One region of the Streptococcus sp. HMSC061E03 genome, then DNA from elsewhere that is predicted to be linked to it. Evidence: predicted binding sites of a transcription regulator. Region 1 holds the regulator's gene; each other region holds the start of a gene.
The links. Region 1 encodes Rex, which represses fermentation and respiration genes when NADH is low (regulators of the CRP and FNR family bind a similar motif). Its sites were predicted from a motif close to TTGTGAANTANTTCACAA; they were not measured.

Region 1 (5,822 bases):
AGGATTGGTGGCACTAGACCACAGTCTCTATCTAGACACTGAAGATTATGAATTAGAAATCGAGGTCGAAACCGCTGAGCAGGAAGAAAATTTCCATCAGTTCATCAAAGAGCATGGAATCGTCTACAAAGCAGCAAAAAATAAAATCGCCAGATTGGCTGAAAGATTGTAAAATAGCTGAAATTATCGCAAATTTTTGCTAAAATAGTGCTAAGATCAAAAATCTAAATGAGGTTGGAATCACATGTCAGATAAAAAAAATATGAAGCTCTTCTCTCTCAATTCAAATCCAGAGATTGCGCAAAAAATCGCGGATCATGCTGGGGTTCCACTTGGGAAAATTTCATCCCGTCAATTCTCAGATGGTGAAATCCAAGTCAATATTGAGGAAAGTGTTCGTGGATATGATATTTATATCATTCAATCAACCAGTTTCCCTGTCAACAATCACTTGATGGAACTCTTAATTATGGTGGATGCTTGCCAACGGGCCAGCGCAAATACTGTCAATGTGGTCATGCCTTACTTCGGTTATGCTCGCCAAGACCGGACTGCTGCTCCTCGCGAACCAATTACTGCTAAGCTTGTCGCAAACATGTTGGTCAAAGCTGGGGTGGATCGCGTCGTCACACTGGATCTCCACGCTGTTCAGGTCCAAGGTTTCTTCGATATTGCCGTGGATAACCTCTTTACCATTCCACTCTTTGCAGAACACTACATTAATAAAGGTCTAACTGGTCCTGATGTTGTAGTCGTCAGTCCTAAAAACTCAGGTGTCAAACGGGCTCGTAGTTTAGCGGAATATCTTGATGCACCGATTGCCATCATTGATTACGAACAAGATGATGCAAACCGTGATTATGGCTATATTATCGGGGATGTCAAAGATAAGAAAGCAATCTTGATTGACGATATCCTCAATACCGGTAAGACATTCTCAGAAGCTGCGAAAATCGTCGAACGCGAAGGTGCTACTGAAATTTATGCTGTTTCAAGCCATGGTTTATTTGTAAAAGGCGCTGTTGAATTATTAGACCAAGCTCCGATCAAAGAAATCTTGGTAACCGATTCTGTTGCTCCAAATGGACCAACACCAAAAAATATTAACTATCTGACAGCTAGCGAACTGATCGCTGAAGCTATTGTTCGCATTCAAGAAAGAAAACCTGTTAGTCCTCTATTTGCCTACCACAAGAAATAAGGTCTTAATGTGATATATTTTGATAATGCCGCAACAACTCCCCTTCTACCTGAAGTCATTGATAAAATGTCTGCAACTATGAAGACCACTTTTGGAAATCCATCGAGCCTTCATGCTCATGGACGGATGGCTAGTAAACTCCTCCGAGAATCTCGCGAGCAGATTGCTCAGTCTCTCCATACTCTTCCAAATCGTATTTTCTTCACTTCAGGTGGATCAGAAAGTAATAATACCGTTATAAAAGGCTACTGCTTGAAACATCAAGCAGATGGCAAACACATCATTACGACCGCTTTGGAACACCATGCGGTTCTAGAACCCATCGAATATCTTGTAGAACGTTTCGGATTTGAAGTGACGATCGTCCAACCAAGAGATGGACGCATTCAGGCTCGTGATATCAAGGCGGCACTTAGACCGGATACCATTCTTGTCTCTACCATGTTTGCCAATAACGAGACAGGCGATCTTCTACCGATTAAAGAAATCGGAGAACTCTTAAAAGATCATCCAGCTGCCTTTCATGTTGATGCTGTACAAGCAATTGGAAAGGTCCCTGTCTATCCCGAAGAGTTGGGAATTGATTTTCTCAGTGCTTCTGCCCACAAATTCCACGGACCAAAGGGCGTCGGCTTCCTTTATGCGGCCACCCCAGATTTTGATAATCTCTTACATGGTGGGGATCAGGAAAATAAGATGAGAGCCAGCACGGAAAATCTTATTTCTATTGTCGGGATGGCAACCGCGCTTCAGCAAGCTACACTTCATCAAGAAGAAAATTTCCACCAGGTTCAAAAACTCGGCCAAGAGCTAGTCAATGGTTTAGCAGCCTACGACTACTACGTAAATGCGAATGAGGATCATCTTCCATTTGTTTGGAACCTTGGCTTTCCGGGTGTCCAAAATGACGTTTTACTGATGCGACTCGATCTTGCTGGAATTTCTGTCTCTACAGGTTCTGCTTGTACCGCTGGTACAGTTCAACCCAGCCATGTCCTTGAGGCGCTCTATGGAAAAGATAGCTCACGTCTAAAAGAATCCCTTCGAATTAGTTTTTCAGAACTCAATACCGTAGAGGAGGTTCAAGACTTCCTCTCAAAACTTAAAGAAATTTTATCATAGGAGAACAATATGGCTTTTGAAACAAGTGTTTCATTGAAAGACTGCAAATATACCTATAGTCTACACCCAAATGTAAAAAAATATACCTTACGTGATAATACATTTGCTGTTACAAAAGTTGGAAATTACGAGTTAAATCGTTTGCTCGAAGCCGTTCCAAATAGCGGCGAAGGCTTCTTACTTAAAATCATTTTCAATAAAGATTTGACAGGTTTTAAGATCAATATTACTGACAAGTCTGGACTTCGCCTGGTTAATATCTTTAAAAATCCAGAGAATGATATCATCCAACAAAAATTCTATTTCCTAATGGATAGTCTTGTCGAAAGAGAAATTTTCAACAAAACAGAGGTCTAATATGGTAACCTTAACTTATATCGACGCTTACCAAGTAGAACGAACGACTACTTATCCCGACCTTGCAGCCTGCATCCTAGCTTTTTCAGGCTGTGTAACCTTGCCTGACTCTTACTCAATCGTATCCATTGAATACAAGGGGGAAAAGCTCCCCTATACAGGGCGAGTCGATGGACTTTATGCTTTTTTGAAAAAGGTAGAACAAGCTGAAAACTAAGCTGATGCTGATGGAACTCTCCATCGCCATCAGCTTTTTCTTTAGACAAAAATATTTTTTAAAAACCGCTCTAGATAGTTGATTTTTTCACAATCTTCCTATACAATAAGAGGGAAAGGTTGTGATATTGTGAAACATGATAAAAATACTCCAATTCCACGCGCAACAGCAAAACGCTTATCGCTCTACTACCGAATTTTTAAACGCTTTAACTCTGAAAAAATAGAGCGCGCAAATTCCAAGCAAATTGCTGATGCAATTGGGATTGACTCTGCTACTGTTCGCCGAGATTTTTCTTATTTTGGTGAATTAGGAAGACGGGGATTTGGTTATGACGTAAATAAACTGATGAACTTCTTTGCCGATCTGTTAAATGACAATGCTATTACCAATGTCGCTATTGTGGGGATCGGAAATATGGGAAGTGCGCTTCTCAACTATCGCTTCCATGAACGCAATAAGATGAAAATTGTCATGGCGTTTGATCTAGACGATCATGAGCTGATCAATACCAAAAGTAAGGACGGAATTCCCATTTACGGTATTTCCACCATCAAAGAAAAGCTCAAACAAGAAGGCATTCAAACAGCCATCCTAACTGTTCCAAGCGTCAAAGCTCAAGAAGTGGCTAGCCTTTTGGTAGACGCTGGTGTCAAGGGAATTCTCAGTTTCTCACCAGTGCATCTGACAGTCCCTAAAGATGTCGTCGTCCAATATGTCGATCTCACCAGTGAATTGCAAACACTCCTTTATTTCATGCGAAAAAACGAAGAATAAAGACTTATACATTAACAAGAAAAGAGGCTGGGACAAAAGTCCTAGCCTCTCTATTGTTTTTGGATTGTCGAGCAAGACGCAGTTGTTGAGTGGGCTCTAATACGCTGATTTCATCAGCTTATACAGGCCTACTCAACTGTGCGGAGGTGGAACGACGAAATCGAATTCTAACGAATGACCGATTTCTGTCCCACTCTCTTTTTTATGCCAAATAATCGGTTTCTTCACGGTAACTATAATAGTTTTCTTCAGATACAATCAAGTGATCCAATAGGGTTAAGCCCATCACTTCACAGGCCTCTAAAACTCGATGCGTTACTTCATCATCGTTTTTACTGGGAAATACGGCACCAGATGGATGATTGTGCGCCAAGATGATAGAGGTTGCCATGTGCTTTAGTGCATAATGCAGGATTTCACGTGGCTCCGCAATACTTCGATTCACGGTTCCAATAAAAATGGTCTGCTGATGAATAATTTCATTCTGCGTATTTAAATAGAGGGCAACCAGGTGCTCCTGTTTCTTATGGCCGATTTCCTGTTGAATTTTATGGGCCAATTTCTGACTGCTCATGATCTGTTCAGAACTCATCAATTCATCTTTATGAATCCTTCGTCCAAACTCAATCACAGCCTGAAGTTCGATGGCCTTCACCCGGCCAATACCTGAGATTTCCTGTAGCTCCTCTAGGGTTAATTGACTTAACTCCTTTAAACTATTAACCGAACTCAAAAGAACTTGTGCAATCTCATAAACGCTTTTTTTCTTATTGCCTGTCCGTAAGAGAATGGATAGCAATTCTTGATGACTCAGCTTATCTACCCCTTCAGAAACCAAACGTTCTCTAGGAAGCAAAGATGGTTCAATAAATGATATGTCGTACATAATTTCCTCCTCACTTATTAATTCGTAATAAATAGAGAAAACGACGACCTTGCATTATTTACAGGTGATTTCTTCCTTCAAATCATCTAAAACTAAGACTTCATCTTTATTAAAGCGGATCTGGTAACCTGTTTGAACTTGTTCAAGCTCTTTTAAAAACTGTTGAATTTCACAGCGAATCAAGTACTCCTGGCTCTGAGGAATGGCCTCTAAAGCTTGGTAGACCTGCTCTACTTCGTAGATTCCTTTCGTAATTAAACCATTTCGTGGAAAATCATTTACTAAGAGATTGTAGAAATGATGTAAGAGATGATAAATTCGCTCTTTTGTCACTATTCTACCTCCTTATCATACTCTTTCTCCTCTATTATATACTGATTTTCCCTTAATATTATGACAAGTTCCTTACATTATATTACCAATCTCTTACAATTTTACAAGAATTTCTCCTAGCTTCCTACATAGAAAAAGCCCAGACATTTCTGTCTCGGGCTTTATTTTCTTATAGTTGCATTTGATTATAAGACTTGCTGAATGAATCCAGGATGTCTTTTGGAGCCTTGTCATAGTCAACAGAGGTTTCCAAATTTCCTTTTACAATCGTACGGTAAGTCGCTGCAGCATCCTCACAGGTCACCAAGGTGATCTCATTAACGCCTTCACGATCTTGAATGACATCTACACGGTCTGGAGTCACTGTCTCAACAGACGAGATGACATAAGTATAGATTTTTTCTTTGTCCGTGATGTAGATCTTCATACCCGCCTTGGCTTTCTCTAATGGTGAGAATAACATGGCATTAGCTCCAGTTAGGCCAAATACGTGGTGACTAGCAAGAGAATAATTGCCTTGTCCCATGACTTGGTTTTCCTTCATGGTCCCTGCTCCGTAGTAGAGGGCTACATTTTCAAGCCCCTTAAAGATCGGAAGGTTCATGTTTAATTCAGGAATCGAAATTCCCCCAATTACTGGTAGTTTTTGAGCTTGCCATTGGGCATTGATGACGGCTTCCGTCGAAAGTGACTGGACATGTTGGAAATCAAAGCTCGTCTTCACTTCTTTATTCTTATCAATGGTTTTTTTATCGACCTTGCTAACCTGATATTGGTTGGTATGCCAAACCATAATCATGTTTCGGATCGGAGCATTGAAAATCAAGAGAAGCGAGAGAATAATCAAAAGTGTTGCAACGATGTTGATAAGAGTATTGCGTAAACTCTTTTTCTTTTTTCTTTTGCGTGACATGCTGTCCCCTTATCTA
Region 2 (5,822 bases), on a different contig from region 1:
CGGCCAACCGGAGGGCAAAGGCACCTTAACCACAGAAGCCAACGTCGTATACAAAGGAACATTCAAGCAGGGGATTTATCAAAATGCGCATTAAATGGTTTTCACTAGTCCGTGTTACAGGACTCTTATTGGTATTGCTTTACCATTTCTTCCAAAAAGCCTTTCCTGGAGGCTTCATTGGGGTAGATATTTTCTTCACCTTCTCAGGATTTTTGATTACAGCGCTCTTGATCGATGAATTTGCGCGCAAGCAAGGAATCGACTACCTGGCATTCTTGAAACGGCGCTTTTACCGGATCGTACCACCCCTTGTCTTTATGGTCTTGGTCGTGATGCCCTTTACCTTTATGGTCCAACGGGACTACGTGGCTGGTATTGGGACTCAGATTGCGGCGGTCTTCGGTTTTGTGACCAATTTCTTTGAGATGGCAACGGGTGGTAGTTACGAAAGTAACTTCATTCCACATCTCTTCCTTCATACCTGGAGTTTGGCTCTAGAAGTGCATTACTATGTGCTATGGGCACTTTTGGCATGGTTCTTGGCTAAGCGGGCTAAGACGGTTGGAAAGTACCGAGGCATGCTCTTCCTGGCATCCAGTGGGCTCTTTCTCTTCACCTTCTTGTCCATGTTCATCCGCGCCTTTCTGACAGCTAATTTCTCCACCATCTATTTTTCTAGCTTCACTCACATCTTCCCCTTCTTTGCGGGATCATGCCTAGCAACGGTGACAGGGATTGCCAATGTCAGCCCGAACTTTACAAAGCTGGTGCAGTCTTGGAGCATGAAAAAGACCTTATCGGTCTTGGGTGGAAGCTTTGCCTTCTTGTTTGTGCTCAGTCTTTTCTTGCCATTTGATAGCTTGTGGACCTATCTGTTTGGCTTTTTAGCAGCGACAATCGCAGCTTGTGCCATGATTCTGTCGGCCCGCATTCTCCATGAGAAGACGCCGGATAAAAAGGAACCAGCCATCCTCAATTTCTTGGCAGATACCAGTTATGGTGTCTACCTTTTCCACTGGCCTTTCTTTATCATCTTCTCTCAACATTTGGGAAATATGATGGCAGCCCTTGTGACGACGATCGTTTCCTTGATTCTAACGGCTCTGTCCTTCTATATTTTGGAGCCAACCATTGCAGGCAAGGAGCCTCGTGTCTTTGGTATGAAGATGGATCTCAGCTTTTTGACCAAACCGATCTTTTACCTCATGATTCCTCTGGCTCTCTTGATGGTTGGAATCTCCGCCTTTGCACCTACCGTTGGAGCTTTTGATGAGAGTTTGGTAGTGAGTGGGCTCAATCAAGCAGACAGCAAAATGCAGGTCACACGGACGCAGGTGGACAATGCGACTGCAACAGACTATAACGTCTCAAATGGTGTGACCATGATCGGTGATTCGGTTAACTTGCGAGCACAGGACTACCTGACTAAAGCCATCCCTGGCATCCAGATCGATGCAGTGGTGAGCCGTCAGTTGGAAAATGGAATGAAGGTCTTTGAGACCGATATCTCCAATAAAGTTCTCCTAAAAAATGTGGTCATTGCCCTAGGAACCAATACTGTAAGCAACTACAAAGAATTGCTGGATCAGTATGTTGAGAAACTTCCAAAAGGCCGTCGCTTGATCCTTGTGACACCATATGATGGGCGCTATGCCAACGATCAGTCCAGTGAATCGGTTCAAACGCGTCTTTATGAGTTGGAACTAGCTAAGAAATACGACTTTATCACGATTGCGGACTGGTACCAAGTAGCAATTGAAAATCCAAACATTTGGGTGGGAACAGACTCTGTTCACTTCAATATGGAAACCAATGGTGGGGAACTCTATGCTCAAACAGTCAAAGAAGCCCTTGATAAGGCCGAAAAAGGTCCGGTCAAGAAGTAACAATGCTTCTCTGAAACTGAAACAAAACAAATCCTAACAAAATAAAACAAAAAGCAACTTTTTACTTGTAAAAAGCTGCTTATTTTAGTAAGATTAAGAAAACGCTTACAAAAATCAATTGAAAACATCTCTTTGTGAAGAAAAAATTTTTTTAATTATTTTTTCACAATTTTGCTAGACAATTGCTTTCACATCAATAAGATTGATAAAAATTTCACAAACTTCAAAAAAATCTTTGTGAAAGTTGCTTGGAAGTGTTTACAAAAATCTCAAAATAGAGTACAATTATATTGTGAAATAATTAACAAATCGAAATTTCTTACACTATTCTTGAAAATTTCAGAAAACATGAAAAAGTTCTAGAAAAGGATAAGGGTTTCAAACATTGGAGGAAAGCATCAAATGGCTGATAAAAAAACTCTCTCACCTGAAGAAAAGAAACTCGCTGCTGAAAAACACGTAGACGAGTTGGTGCAAAAAGCGCTGGTGGCGCTTGAAGAAATGCGCAAATTGGATCAGGAGCAAGTAGACTACATTGTGGCGAAAGCATCTGTGGCGGCTCTTGACGCTCACGGTGAGCTCGCTCTTCATGCCTATGAAGAAACTGGTCGTGGAGTCTTTGAAGACAAGGCGACGAAGAACTTGTTCGCTTGTGAACACGTAGTAAATAACATGCGTCACACGAAAACAGTTGGTGTCATTTCAGAAGATGACGTCACTGGTTTGACCCTGATTGCTGAGCCAGTCGGAGTTGTCTGCGGAATCACACCTACAACCAACCCAACTTCAACAGCAATCTTTAAAGCATTGATTTCCTTGAAGACACGGAACCCTATTGTCTTTGCCTTCCACCCATCTGCTCAAGAATCATCTGCTCATGCGGCACAAATCGTCCGCGATGCAGCAATTGCAGCTGGAGCACCTGAGAACTGTGTGCAATGGATTACCCAACCTTCTATGGAAGCAACCAGTGCCCTTATGAAACACGAAGGAGTTGCGACTATCCTTGCGACCGGTGGTAACGCCATGGTTAAAGCAGCATACTCATGTGGGAAGCCAGCTCTTGGGGTTGGTGCCGGAAACGTGCCTGCTTACGTTGAAAAATCAGCCAACATCCGCCAAGCAGCACACGATATCGTCATGTCTAAATCATTTGACAACGGTATGGTCTGTGCGTCTGAACAAGCGGTCATCATCGATAAAGAAATCTACGATGAGTTTGTTGAAGAATTCAAATCTTACCACACTTACTTTGTTAACAAAAAAGAAAAAGCCCTTCTTGAAGAGTTCTGCTTCGGCGTAAAAGCCAACAGCAAGAACTGCGCGGGTGCGAAATTGAATGCGGACATCGTTGGGAAACCAGCAGCATGGATCGCTGAACAAGCTGGCTTCACTGTACCAGAAGGAACCAATATCCTTGCGGCAGAATGTAAAGAAGTTGGTGAAAAAGAACCGTTGACTCGTGAAAAATTGTCACCAGTCATCGCTGTTTTGAAATCTGAAAGCCGTGAAGACGGAATTAACAAAGCTCGCCAAATGGTTGAATTCAACGGTCTTGGTCACTCAGCAGCCATCCATACTGCTGATGAAGAATTGACCAAAGAATTTGGTAAAGCAGTTAAAGCTATTCGTGTGATCTGCAACTCTCCTTCGACTTTCGGTGGTATCGGGGATGTTTACAATGCCTTCTTGCCATCATTAACACTTGGATGTGGTTCTTACGGACGCAACTCTGTTGGGGACAACGTTAGTGCCATCAACCTCTTGAATATCAAAAAAGTCGGACGCCGGAGAAATAACATGCAATGGATGAAACTTCCTTCAAAAACATACTTTGAACGTGATTCAATTGAATACCTACAAAAATGTCGTGACGTTGAACGTGTCATGATCGTTACAGACCACGCTATGGTAGAGCTTGGTTTCCTTGATCGTATCATCGAACAGCTTGACCTTCGTCGCAACAAGGTGGTTTACCAAATCTTTGCAGACGTAGAACCAGATCCAGATATCACAACTGTTGAACGTGGTACAGAGATCATGCGTGCCTTCAAACCAGATACGATCATTGCTCTCGGTGGTGGATCACCAATGGATGCGGCCAAAGTTATGTGGCTCTTCTACGAACAACCAGAAGTGGACTTCCGTGACTTGGTACAAAAATTCATGGATATCCGTAAACGTGCCTTCAAGTTCCCATTGCTTGGTAAGAAGACTAAATTTATTGCGATCCCAACAACATCTGGTACAGGATCTGAAGTAACTCCATTTGCCGTTATCTCTGATAAAGCAAACAACCGTAAATACCCAATCGCAGACTACTCATTGACTCCAACAGTTGCCATCGTAGACCCTGCCTTGGTATTGACAGTTCCAGGATCTGTTGCAGCAGACACTGGTATGGACGTCTTGACGCACGCGACAGAAGCTTACGTATCACAAATGGCTAGCGACTTCACAGATGGTCTTGCTCTTCAAGCTATTAAACTTGTCTTTGAAAACTTGGAAAGCTCAGTCAAGAATGCGGACTTCCATTCACGCGAAAAGATGCACAATGCGTCAACCATCGCAGGTATGGCCTTCGCCAATGCCTTCCTCGGTATTTCTCACTCAATGGCCCACAAGATCGGTGCGCAATTCCACACCATCCACGGACGGACCAATGCCATCTTGCTTCCATACGTTATCCGCTACAACGGTACACGCCCAGCTAAGACAGCTACATGGCCTAAGTACAACTACTACCGTGCAGATGAAAAATACCAAGATATCGCTCGTATGCTAGGACTTCCATGCTCTACTCCAGAAGAAGCCGTTGAAGCTTACGCAAAAGCTGTATACGAACTCGGTGAACGCTGTGGTATCGAAATGAACTTCAAAGCACAAGGCATCGATGAAAAAGAATGGAAGAAACATTCTCGTGAATTGGCCTTCCTTGCTTATGAAGATCAATGTTCACCAGCTAACCCACGTCTTCCAATGGTAGACCATATGCAAGAAATCATCGAAGATGCTTACTATGGTTACAAGGAACGTCCAGGACGTCGTAAATAAGACGCCAAGGAACAACTGATGTTTATCAGCTACCCCCACTCGAAAGAGTGGGGGATTTTTGCTATTTGGGTCCAAAACTCGTTTTTTCATAAAAAATTAGACTTTTTTTCAGAAATTGTGTTATTTTTATAGCATTCCGAGCTATTTTATGTTACCCTATAGTGTGTGAATCTGCCTGTAGCTGAAGGGTTATGATCCTTTTTCAGTTATAGGAAACGAAAAAACAAATCCAAGAAAGGAGGCCATCTCAAATGGAGTTAGAAGGTGACGTGCAAGGAAGACAAGATCAGGCACAGAAAATTATTAAAATGCCCCAACGAGATCGGGAAACTTCCACTTCAGAAAATCAGCCATCATCTGCTTCGGTGGTCTCCATGTATGGGCAGGAAAAGCCAAGCATTTCTAGCCTCCATCAGCAACTAGCGAGCGCGTCTGGAACCCAGACCATTCAATTGCGGGAGGAATTGGTGCTGGCGGTAGCGCAGAATGCTTCAGCGCAAGCAACTGCCTTTGAGGCAGAGGTCAAGGATAAGCTGGAAGAGGCCAAGGAGACGGTTTCTCATAAGGTCGCTGAGGTGTCACAAATGGCCCACAGCATGGCCCAATTTTTAACAGACGCAGAAGTGGAGCAACTATTAGGAGAGTTCTCCATGGATGCTTGTTGGGACCAAGCGGTAGAGGCGGAGAACCTCGCCCAAGCAAAGGCCTATTCCACTCGCTTGTCAGATTTGGCAGGTCAGCTGGAGGCTGCATCAGCTCAATTGGTGGACTTGGACAAGGGACAAGCGACGGCCTTTGATTTTTCATAAGTAGGAGAAAAAGATGTTAGAGATCCTGGGAGAGGACAGAGAACGAATTGAGGAGCTCCATCGAGAGATTAAA
Region 3 (5,822 bases), on a different contig from region 1:
GTCTTCAATCTGAAAGGAATGGGAGACAACTCCCATTCCTTTTTGGCACTTTTCTGATACTTAATTCAAGGCCATGCTAACGTAGTTTAAAATAAAGAGAACATCTAGGATCCAAATCATGCTGTGCACTTCTTTGGCTTCTCCTTTAACCACTTTCACTAAGCTATAGGTGATAAATCCAGCAGCGATCCCTTGTGTAATCGAGTAGCTGAAGCCCATAAAGATAGAGGTAAAGAAAGCAGGAACTGCTTCTGACATATCTTCCCAATGGATATTTTTCAAGCCACTCAACATCATGATCCCAACAACAATCAAAATTGGGGCTGTGGCAGCGGTCGGTACAATCGCCAACAACGGACTAAAGAGACTTGAAATAGCAAAACAGATCGCTACAACCAAGGCTGTCAAACCAGTGCGTCCACCAGCTCCAATACCAGCTGCAGATTCAACATACGTCGTTACGTTTGAAGTTCCTGCAATAGCTCCGACTGAAGTCGCTACAAGGTCTGAATAGAGGGCCTTATCTAATTTCGCTGATTGATGGTTTTCCCCATTTGTCGCAACAATCCCAACTTTTTCACCCGTACCGATTAGAGTTCCAATTGTATCAAAAATATCCGTCAAGGAGAAGGCTAAGATGGCCATTAAGGTCTCAGGCAAACGAGACGTATTGGAAATCAAAGAACCCAATCCTTTCGATCCTAAAGCTTGACCAAAGATCGTGCCTAAATCATTAAAGGCAGCTCCTAGATGGTTACTTGCAAAGTCAATTTTAGTGATATCAACAACATGGATGAGAATTCCAAGAACAGTCGTTGCTAAGATGGAAAGGATAATCCCACCTTTAATCCCTTTGACAACAAAGAAAATAGTAATCGCAAGACCAACAAGAGCCAAGAGGACAGCTGGATTGTTAAAATCAACCAATCCAGGAACAGCAGATGCATTGGCTGAGATCGTTGCATTCGCCTTATCTGCTCCTTCTCCGACCACTGTATAGGTATGAGGGTCAATCGTGAATTTCAAAAATCCTGCATTCTTAATTCCAACATAGGCCAAGAAAATCCCGATCCCCGCTGAAATAGCAGAGCGAAGAGCTGTCGGAATCGATTCGATGATCATCTTCCGAACATTTGTCAATGTGATAATCAATGAAATCACTCCACAAATGAAGACCATCCCCAAAGCTTCCTGCCATGAGTAGCCCATACCAAATACAACGGTAAAGGTAAAGAAGGCATTCAAGCCCATCCCAGGTGCTTGTGCATAAGGTAAATTGGCATAAAAAGCCATCATCAAGGTCCCGACAACGGATCCAATAATCGTTGCAAGGAAGACTCCTTGAGCTGGCATACCTGTTTGTGACAACATTTGAGGGTTTACGAAGAGGATATAACTCATCGCAAAAAAGGTTGTCAAACCAGCAAGAACCTCTGTTCGAACAGTGGTTCCATGTTCTGAAAGTTTAAAAAACTTATCCATTTCAGAATAAACTCCTTTTTCATCATTCTCGCTCCCAATCAATTTGCGAACGTTATTTCTATTTTACCAAAAGATCTTTCGCCTTTCAAGAAATCCTACTTCTCTTCTCGATTTTTGAGCGCTTTTCCGATTTTTCTGATATAATGGTCTCATTCTTCTCGAAAGGAACTGAAATATGCATAAAAAGATGATCGCTCTAGATCTAGACGGTACCCTCTTAAATTCCGAAAGCAAATTGAGCGACTTTACCATTGAGACCATTAAAAAAATTAGTGCTCTTGGTCATAAAGTCATTATTACAACAGGCCGCCCCTACCGTATGGCACATACCTATTACAAACAACTAGAGCTAGATACTCCGATGATCAATTTTAACGGCTCCCTTACGCATCTACCTGAGAAAAAATGGTCGGATGAACAATGCTTGACTTTAGATAAAAAATACCTGCTAGATATGGTCGCTAACCGAGACACTATCCAAGCGGACTTTATAGCAGGCGAATACCGCAATAAATTCTTTATTACCGATCCAAATGAGCACGTTGCAGACCCTAAATTATTCGGTATTGAATCTTTCCAACCAGAAAATCAATTCAATCCCGAGCGGGTAACGAGCGACCCAAACTGTATCCTCTTTCAAACGAAAGCGGAAGACAAATATGCTCTGGCAGATGAAATGAATCGTCATTATGACTACAATCTGTCTATCAATACTTGGGGTGGTCCCTTAAATATTCTGGAATGCAATCCCAAAAATGTGACCAAAGCATCTGCTCTTACCTACCTTCTAGATAAACTCAATATGGATCAGAAGGATTTGATTGCCTTTGGAGACGAGCACAACGATACCGACATGCTAGCTCTCGCTGGTCATGGATACGCCATGAAAAATGCCAGCTCCGTCCTTCTCCCTTATGCAGACTCCGTCACAGATTTCACGAATAACGAAGATGGTGTCGCGCGTCAACTCATTCAATTATTCTTATAAAACTAACAGACATGAGTTATCCCCTCATGTCTTTTTCTGCGCCAAATCCTTAATCGGTTAATCAATACCTTCCTATTTTTACATTTTTTTCATTGCCTTGCCATCTGGTTTGTGATATTATTAACATAGTTATTAAAGAAGCGCTTTCAAAAAACTAAATCGCTTCTCGTTCACTTAAGGAGGAACAAAATGAAAGCTGTTGTTGTAAATCCAGAAGGTACTGGTGTTGAAATCGTTGCAAACAAAGACGTACGTCCACTTGAAACAGGGGAAGCTCTTGTTCAAATCGAATACTGTGGTGTCTGCCACACTGACTTGCACGTTGCTCACGGAGACTTCGGTAAAGTTCCAGGCCGTGTTCTTGGACACGAAGGAATCGGTATTGTTAAAGAAGTTGCTCCAGATGTTAAGAGCCTAAAAGTTGGGGATCGTGTCAGTGTTGCATGGTTCTTCGAAGGATGTGGAACTTGCGAATACTGTACAACTGGTCGTGAAACCCTTTGCCGTACTGTAAAAAATGCTGGCTACTCTGTTGATGGAGGAATGGCTGAACAATGTATCGTTACTGCAGATTACGCAGTGAAAGTACCGGAAGGATTAGATCCAGCCCAAGCTTCTTCTATTACGTGTGCAGGTGTTACCACTTACAAAGCCATCAAAGAAGCCAAAGCTGAACCAGGACAATGGATCGTTATCTATGGAGCTGGTGGACTAGGAAACTTGGCTGTTCAATATGCTAAGAAAGTCTTCAACGCACATGTCATCGCTGTCGATATCAACAATGATAAACTAGAATTGGCAAAAGAAGTTGGTGCAGACTTTGTCATCAACGGTCGCGAAGTTGAAGATGTCCCAGGATTAATCAAAGAAAAAACAAATGGTGGAGCTCACTCTGCTGTCGTAACAGCTGTTTCTAAAGTAGCTTTCAACCAAGCAGTAGATTCTGTTCGTGCAGGTGGCCGCGTGATCGCAGTTGGTCTTCCTTCTGAAATGATGGACCTCAGCATTGTGAAAACGGTATTAGATGGTATCCAAGTCATTGGTTCTCTTGTAGGAACTCGTAAAGACTTGGAAGAAGCTTTCCAATTTGGGGCAGAAGGCTTGGTAGTCCCTGTCGTTCAAAAACGTCCAGTGGAAGATGCTGTCAAAGTCTTTGACGAAATGGAAGCCGGAACCATTCAAGGACGTATGGTACTTGACTTTACAAACTAAACAACTGAACCTACAGGACTAGCCCAACTGGGCTAGTCTTTTTGAGTGCTCTCAATCACTCTATTTTACAATTTATTATATATTTATTTTTATTTTCGAGAATATCGTTTGATTGTCGGAATCTTTTCATTAAGAACAAAATCCTATAAAACATGTCTATTATTGTTTTTTTAAGCATCAACAAGTAATAAACAAAATGCATTCAAGAGCATTCTTTTTCTATCTAACGATAATTTAATATAATAAATTAATGTTTTTACATCGAGATTTTGATAGAAAAATTGACTTAAGTGTGGAAACGATTTATAATAAAGTAGCTTAAAGTTTTCTTAAACTGAAAGTCAAACAAATTTTATAAGGAGGAATGTCAATAATGAGTATTGGTATCATTATTGCTAGCCACGGTGAATTTGCAGCTGGAATCCACCAATCCGGCTCGATGATCTTTGGGGATCAAGAGAAAGTTCAAGTGGTTACGTTCATGCCAAGTGAAGGCCCGGATGATCTCTATGCTAAATTCAATGCAGCTGTTGCCGCATTTGATGCAGAAGATGAAGTCTTGGTTTTGGCTGACCTTTGGAGTGGTTCTCCATTTAACCAAGCAAGTCGCGTCATGGGAGAAAATCCAGATCGTAAATTTGCGATCATCACAGGATTGAACCTTCCGATGTTGATTCAAGCTTATACAGAACGTTTGATGGATGCAAATGCCGGCGTTGATCAAGTCGCTGCAAACATCATCAAGGAAGCAAAAGACGGTGTCAAAGCCCTTCCAGAAGAATTGAATCCTGTTGAAGAAGCTAGTACAGCCGCTGCTGCTCCTGTAGCCCAAGCTGCTATTCCAGAAGGAACGGTTATCGGAGATGGAAAACTCAAGATTAACCTTGCCCGCTTAGATACACGTCTTCTTCATGGACAAGTCGCAACTGCTTGGACACCTGATTCAAAAGCCGATCGGATCATTGTTGCTTCAGATTCTGTTGCCAAAGATGAACTCCGTAAGGAATTGATCAAACAAGCGGCACCAAATGGTGTGAAAGCAAACGTTGTCCCAATTCAAAAATTGATCGACGTTGCAAAAGATCCACGTTTTGGAAATACCCATGCTTTGATCTTATTTGAAACACCTCAAGATGCTCTTCGCGCCATCGAAGGTGGTGTTCCGATTAAAACCTTGAACGTTGGTTCAATGGCCCACTCAACTGGTAAAACCATGGTGAACAATGTGTTATCAATGGATAAAGATGATGTGGCTACATTTGAAAAAATGCGTGATCTTGGAGTTGAATTTGACGTCCGTAAAGTGCCAAATGACTCTAAGAAAGATTTGTTTGACTTAATTAACAAAGCTAACGTTCAATAATCGATTACTTACGAAAGGATTTTAAACATGTCTATTATTTCTATGGTATTAGTGGTCGTTGTTGCCTTCTTAGCAGGTCTTGAAGGTATCCTTGACCAATTCCAATTCCACCAACCCCTTGTTGCTTGTACCTTAATCGGTTTGGTAACAGGTAACTTGACTGCTGGCATTATGCTTGGTGGTTCACTTCAATTTATTGCACTTGGCTGGGCAAACATTGGTGCCGCAGTTGCACCCGATGCTGCCCTTGCATCTGTCGCTGCTGCCATCATCATGGTACTTGGGGGAGACTTCAGTACAAAAGGAATCGCTGTTGCTCAAGGTGTCGCTATTCCACTTGCAGTTGCTGGTCTTTTCTTGACCATGATCGTCCGTACCCTTTCCGTTGGTTTGGTTCACACTGCCGACGCTGCTGCTAGAAAAGGGGATATCAAAGGTGTAGAACGCGCTCACTTTGTGGCCCTTCTTCTTCAAGGTCTTCGTATCGCCATTCCTGCAGCCCTCTTGTTGATGATTCCTGCTGAAACTGTTAAAACTGCTCTTGAACAAATGCCAAAATGGCTCTCTGATGGAATGCAAATCGGTGGTGGTATGGTTGTAGCCGTTGGTTATGCCATGGTTATCAACATGATGGCAAGCCGTGAAGTTTGGCCATTCTTTGCCATTGGTTTTGCTCTTGCAGCCGTTAGCCAATTAACTTTGATCGCTCTTGGAGCAATTGGTGTTGCCCTTGCCTTGATCTACCTTACTCTTTCTAAGAAAGGTGGCAATGGAGGT

Region 2: the regulator Rex is predicted to act here: its motif matches at 2,177-2,194, upstream of adhE (bifunctional acetaldehyde-CoA/alcohol dehydrogenase).
Region 3: the regulator Rex is predicted to act here: its motif matches at 2,580-2,597, upstream of adhP (alcohol dehydrogenase AdhP).

The regions. Positions count from the first base shown of each region.
Region 1 covers NZ_KV812784.1:800,908-806,729, forward strand. Annotated here, with positions in the region: gene HMPREF2917_RS04000 (CYTH domain-containing protein) at 1-172, shown strand, start outside; gene HMPREF2917_RS04005 (ribose-phosphate diphosphokinase) at 245-1,201, shown strand; gene HMPREF2917_RS04010 (cysteine desulfurase family protein) at 1,211-2,323, shown strand; gene HMPREF2917_RS04015 (DUF1831 domain-containing protein) at 2,333-2,680, shown strand; gene HMPREF2917_RS04020 (DUF4649 family protein) at 2,682-2,897, shown strand; gene HMPREF2917_RS04025 (redox-sensing transcriptional repressor Rex) at 3,027-3,674, shown strand; gene radC (RadC family protein) at 3,877-4,560, opposite strand; gene HMPREF2917_RS04035 (porphobilinogen deaminase) at 4,615-4,893, opposite strand; gene HMPREF2917_RS04040 (class A sortase) at 5,063-5,806, opposite strand; gene gyrA (DNA gyrase subunit A) at 5,820-5,822, opposite strand, start outside.
Region 2 covers NZ_KV812802.1:40,686-46,507, forward strand. Annotated here, with positions in the region: gene HMPREF2917_RS10215 (MORN repeat-containing protein) at 1-94, shown strand, start outside; gene HMPREF2917_RS10220 (acyltransferase family protein) at 84-1,886, shown strand; gene adhE (bifunctional acetaldehyde-CoA/alcohol dehydrogenase) at 2,289-4,940, shown strand; gene HMPREF2917_RS10230 (hypothetical protein) at 5,192-5,749, shown strand; gene HMPREF2917_RS10235 (hypothetical protein) at 5,763-5,822, shown strand, end outside.
Region 3 covers NZ_KV812792.1:70,659-76,480, forward strand. Annotated here, with positions in the region: gene HMPREF2917_RS07635 (NCS2 family permease) at 61-1,482, opposite strand; gene HMPREF2917_RS07640 (Cof-type HAD-IIB family hydrolase) at 1,658-2,470, shown strand; gene adhP (alcohol dehydrogenase AdhP) at 2,660-3,682, shown strand; gene HMPREF2917_RS07650 (PTS sugar transporter subunit IIB) at 4,056-5,045, shown strand; gene HMPREF2917_RS07655 (PTS mannose/fructose/sorbose transporter subunit IIC) at 5,073-5,822, shown strand, end outside.